DNA from 2 places in the Salimicrobium jeotgali genome. Region 2 is predicted to be linked to the other one. Evidence: a T-box and tRNA genes for the amino acid it is inferred to sense, from the RefSeq annotation. Region 2 holds a T-box; the other holds one or more tRNA genes.
The links. The T-box of region 2 lies ahead of tyrS (tyrosine--tRNA ligase). A T-box ahead of a tRNA ligase gene usually reads a tRNA of that ligase, here a tRNA-Tyr.
Positions count from the first base shown of each region.

Region 1: it encodes a tRNA-Tyr, which carries the amino acid that the T-box ahead of tyrS (tyrosine--tRNA ligase) is inferred to sense. The anticodon was not compared.

Region 1 covers NZ_CP011361.2:2,483,481-2,485,940, forward strand. Annotated here, with positions in the region: gene AAV35_RS12480 (response regulator) at 1-704, shown strand, start outside; tRNA gene AAV35_RS12485 (tRNA-Ala) at 780-852, opposite strand; tRNA gene AAV35_RS12490 (tRNA-Gly) at 855-929, opposite strand; tRNA gene AAV35_RS12495 (tRNA-Lys) at 940-1,012, opposite strand; tRNA gene AAV35_RS12500 (tRNA-Gln) at 1,053-1,124, opposite strand; tRNA gene AAV35_RS12505 (tRNA-Tyr) at 1,170-1,252, opposite strand; tRNA gene AAV35_RS12510 (tRNA-Thr) at 1,270-1,345, opposite strand; tRNA gene AAV35_RS12515 (tRNA-Val) at 1,352-1,427, opposite strand; tRNA gene AAV35_RS12520 (tRNA-Glu) at 1,438-1,512, opposite strand; tRNA gene AAV35_RS12525 (tRNA-Thr) at 1,529-1,600, opposite strand; tRNA gene AAV35_RS12530 (tRNA-Asn) at 1,605-1,679, opposite strand; tRNA gene AAV35_RS12535 (tRNA-Met) at 1,684-1,760, opposite strand; rRNA gene rrf (5S ribosomal RNA) at 1,777-1,891, opposite strand; rRNA gene AAV35_RS12545 (23S ribosomal RNA) at 1,943-2,460, opposite strand, start outside.
Region 2 covers NZ_CP011361.2:875,946-878,405, reverse strand. Annotated here, with positions in the region: gene tyrS (tyrosine--tRNA ligase) at 1-1,171, opposite strand, end outside; T-box leader at 1,232-1,449, opposite strand; gene AAV35_RS04360 (transglycosylase domain-containing protein) at 1,575-2,460, shown strand, end outside.

The DNA.
Region 1 (2,460 bases), 1.1 Mb from region 2:
AGCAGATGAAAACATCAGGAGAGACGATCAGCCGTTATGGAGGGGAAGAATTTGTTGTGATCTTCCCGGGTGCTTCTGCGCAGGAGGCGGATGCAAGAGTGGAAGAATGGAGAAATCGCTTTTCCTCCATTACATTCACTTCAGGGGACGAACAGTTTCACGTCCATTTTTCGGCAGGAATCGCGCAGTTTTCGGATGCCCCCGGAGGAGAAAGCATCCTCGAACGGGCAGATAAAGCTTTGTATTATGCCAAAAGGACCGGCAGAAACCGTACTGTTTCCCATACTCACATGCCGGTTTCTGCCTTTGATGCAGAGACGATCACACTACTCATCGTCGAAAATGATCCGAGCGTGCGACAGCAGCTGGAAGACTTTTTCTCCACTCGCTCTTTTATCAGCGATAAACCGGTACGGGTCATCACTTTCCATACCCGACAACAATTTCTCGAGGAAGACTGGTATCATCCGGAAGAGGATTATGTACTGCTGCTGGCAAGTTCTATCGGTATCGATACACTGCCTTTTCTCAAAACGAAATACGATTTCCGGAATGTAGCGGTTATGATTATGACCGGAGAAGAGGAAACGGAAAGAGTGGAAGAAGCACTGAGAGAGGAAGCCGAAGATTATCTGTTGAAACCTTTCCGACTGGAAGATCTCGGCGAATGGCTCGACGGAGTAGCCGATAGAATGTTCATATAGCTCATACAAAAAAGGAGTTTCTCCGCGAGAAACTCCTTTTATTTATCTATTCTTTTATAAAAAGTGAAAATGTAATGGAGCCTAGCGGGATCGAACCGCTGACCTCCTGCGTGCAAAGCAGGCGCTCTCCCAGCTGAGCTAAGGCCCCGATGGAGCGGGAGACGGGATTCGAACCCGCGACCCCCACCTTGGCAAGGTGGTGTTCTACCGCTGAACTACTCCCGCAATGAAGCAGTGAGCCATGGAGGGCTCGAACCTCCGACCCTCTGATTAAAAGTCAGATGCTCTACCAGCTGAGCTAATGGCTCGTAACAATAGAAAATTCGTTAATGAAAAAATAAAAAAAGGCTGGGCTAGCTGGATTCGAACCAGCGCATGACGGTACCAAAAACCGTTGCCTTACCGCTTGGCCATAGCCCAACAATTCTGTAATCATAAAGCTTCACAAATGGAAACATAAAAAAGTGGAGGGAGCAGGACTCGAACCTGCGAACCCGATGGGAGCGGATTTACAGTCCGCCGCGTTTGGCCAACTTCGCTATCCCTCCGTAATAAAGGACTCTGCTGGTGCCGGCCAGAGGACTTGAACCCCCAACCTACTGATTACAAATCAGTTGCTCTACCAATTGAGCTAGGCCGGCCGACTATGGTGGAGGATGCAGGGCTCGAACCTGCGACCCCTTGCTTGTAAGGCAAGTGCTCTCCCAGCTGAGCTAATCCTCCAGTGAAATAGTGGTGACCCGTACGGGATTCGAACCCGTGTTACCGCCGTGAAAGGGCGGTGTCTTAACCACTTGACCAACGGGCCTGGTTTCGTTTGCGAGAGCTTCCAGCCGGATTTGAACCGGCGACCCCTTCCTTACCATGGAAGTGCTCTACCACTGAGCTATGGAAGCAATTTGGCTCCACCGGTAGGATTCGAACCTACGACAAATCGGTTAACAGCCGATTGCTCTACCACTGAGCTACGGTGGAATATTGGTTGCGGGGGCAGGATTTGAACCTGCGACCTCCGGGTTATGAGCCCGACGAGCTGCCAGACTGCTCCACCCCGCGCTGATTAAAAAAAACGATGTGGCAGCGCCCTACTCTTGCGGGGGGTAACCCCGACTACCATCGGCGCGGAAGAACTTAACTTCTGTGTTCGGCATGGGAACAGGTGTGACCTCTTCGCTAGTGCCACCACATCTAGGAAGGAATGAACCTTCAAAACTGGATAAGAAACATACGACCAACGTATAGAGAAGATCTCGATGGATTAGTATCCGTCTGCTGCACGTGTCGCCACGCTTCCACACCGGACCTATCAACCTCTTCGTCTCAGAGGCATCTCTACAAAGGGAAATCTCATCTCAAGGGGGGCTTCATGCTTAGATGCTTTCAGCACTTATCCCGTCCACACGTAGCTACCCAGCAATGCTCCTGGCGGAACAACTGGTACACCAGCGGTGTGTCCATCCCGGTCCTCTCGTACTAAGGACAGCTCCTTTCAAATTTCCAACGCCCACGACGGATAGGGACCGAACTGTCTCACGACGTTCTGAACCCAGCTCGCGTACCGCTTTAATGGGCGAACAGCCCAACCCTTGGGACCGACTACAGCCCCAGGATGCGATGAGCCGACATCGAGGTGCCAAACCTCCCCGTCGATGTGGACTCTTGGGGGAGATAAGCCTGTTATCCCCGGGGTAGCTTTTATCCGTTGAGCGACGGCCCTTCCATGCGGTACCGCCGGATCACTAAGTCCGACTTTCGT
Region 2 (2,460 bases):
CCTGATTTCTTTCTCCGTTGATATAAATCGCCCCGTTGGAAATATCTTCACGGGCCTGGCGCTTCGAGGAAGAAATACCCGCTTCGACGAGCAGTTCCACCAGTCGTTTCCCGTCTTCTTCCACCGTGTACCCTGGAACACCTTTGAAACCCTGTTCAATTTCTCCGGCGTTCAGTGATTTGATATCTCCGCTGAACAAAGCTTCTGTAATCCTCTGAGCCTGTTCGAGCGCAGTTTCGTCGTGAACAATTCTGGTCATTTCCTCGGCCAGCCGTTTATGAGCTGTCCGTTGTTCCGGTCGTTCCTGTACTTCCCGTTCAAGTTCTTCTATTTCATCGAAATCAAGGAAGGTGAAGAAATGAAGGAATTTAATAACGTCTCTGTCGTCCACGTTAACCCAGAACTGGTAAAATTCGTAAGGACTCGTTTTCTCAGGATCGAGCCAGATAGCGCCGCCGGCCGTTTTACCGAATTTTGAACCGTCCGCTTTCGTAATGAGCGGCATCGTCATGCCATAGGCTTCCACTTCCTGTTCTCCCGCTGCCGAGCGGCGTAACAGTTCAAGACCTGCAGTAATATTTCCCCACTGGTCACTTCCTCCGAGCTGGAGGGTACAGTTTTCCTTTTCGTAAAGTTTCTGGAAATCCAGGGACTGTAAAATCATGTAGGAGAATTCTGTATAGCTGATACCGGCTTCGATCCGGGACTCCACCGCATCTTTTGCCAGCATATAGTTGACACCGAAGTGTTTCCCCGTATCACGTAAGAAATCTATGATCGTCATTTCCGATAACCACTCGTGGTTGTTTCTCGCTACGGCAGCATTCTCCCCTTCATCAAAATTAAGGATTCCCGCCATCTGATTTTCGATTTTTTTACTGAAACCTTTCACGGTTTCCTCGGAGTTCAGCTGTCTCTCTGTAGAACGTCCGCTCGGGTCCCCTATCATACCGGTACCGCCGCCGACAAGAGCAATCGGCCGGTGTCCCGCTTTCTGAAAACGTTTCAGCATGAGAATCGGGAGCAGATGCCCGATATGGAGACTGTCGGCCGTAGGATCGAATCCACAGTAGAGCGTTACCTGGTTCTCACTTAAGTGCTTCCGCAATCCCTCTTCATCTGTAACCTGATTGACCAGGCCTCTTTTGGACAAATTGTCTAAAATATGCATACGTTTCACCCCTGTAAATAAATTTTTTCCTGCATTAAAAAAGACCTCTGTCTCCTTACGGAAAGGGACGAGGTCTTAACGGTCGCGGTACCACCCTGGTTGCACTTATGTGCCACTTCATTTATATAACGGCTGCAAATACATGCAACCGTCCTCTGATTCACACCAGAAGATGCTCCCGGACGTAATTCAGTTCTGAACCTCTGTCGATTCTCACCAGCCATCGACTCTCTGTGTAGAAGTGCGCAGAACCTACTGCAACCGTTCATAGCTTTAACAGATTTAATTATGTATCATTTTTATCATACATTGTTCTTGAAAGCAATTATTTCTTTCGGCTCTCATGCATCTGATATTACGGATATGATATAATTGGCAGTGTCATTTTAGGAGGTCACCAATCATGAAGTGGAACAGGGATACTATTCGAAAACGCTGGGAAGACGGCACTATTTTTAAGTATACACGAATTACATATGATGTTTTATGGAACGTTTTACTATTTTTTATTATCGTCGGAATTATAGGTGTATTTTTTGTTGGAGGGGTAGGTGCCGGTTATTTCGCTTCTCTCGTTGAGGATGAACCTGTACGGAGCGAAGAGGAACTGGCCTCCAATCTGTATAATTATGAAGAAACCTCACAGCTTTATTTTACGAACGATCAACTGCTCGGGGACGTTCAATCTGATTTATACCGGGAGGAAGTGCAGCTCGATAACGTCAGTGATCACCTTACGTCAGCCGTGCTTGCAACGGAGGATGAGAATTTCAGAGAACATAACGGGATTGTGCCAAAAGCTCTGTTACGGGCTGTCGTGCAGCAGGTAACCAATTCCAGTACCAAAACCGGAGGAAGCACCCTGACGCAGCAGCTGGTCAAAAACCAGATTCTTACAAATGAAGTCTCTTTTGAAAGAAAAGCAAAAGAAGTTATGAACGCACTGCGTGTGGAACAATTCTTCGATAAAGATCAGATTCTTGAAGCTTATATGAATATCGTACCTTTCGGCCGGAACGCAAACGGCCAGAATATTGCAGGCGTCCAAAGTGCTGCCCGTGGAATTTTCGGAGTAGACGCCGGGGAGCTCTCCATTCCGCAGGCCGCTTTCATAGCCGGGCTCCCTCAGAACCCTTTCGGTTATACTCCTTTTAAAAACTCCGGCGGTGTAAAGGAAGAGGAAGGGCTCCAGCCTGGCCTGAACAGAATGGAAGAAGTACTTGAACGTATGCACGAAAAAGGACATATCACAGAAAGTGAATATGAAAAAGCACTTGCCTATGATCTGA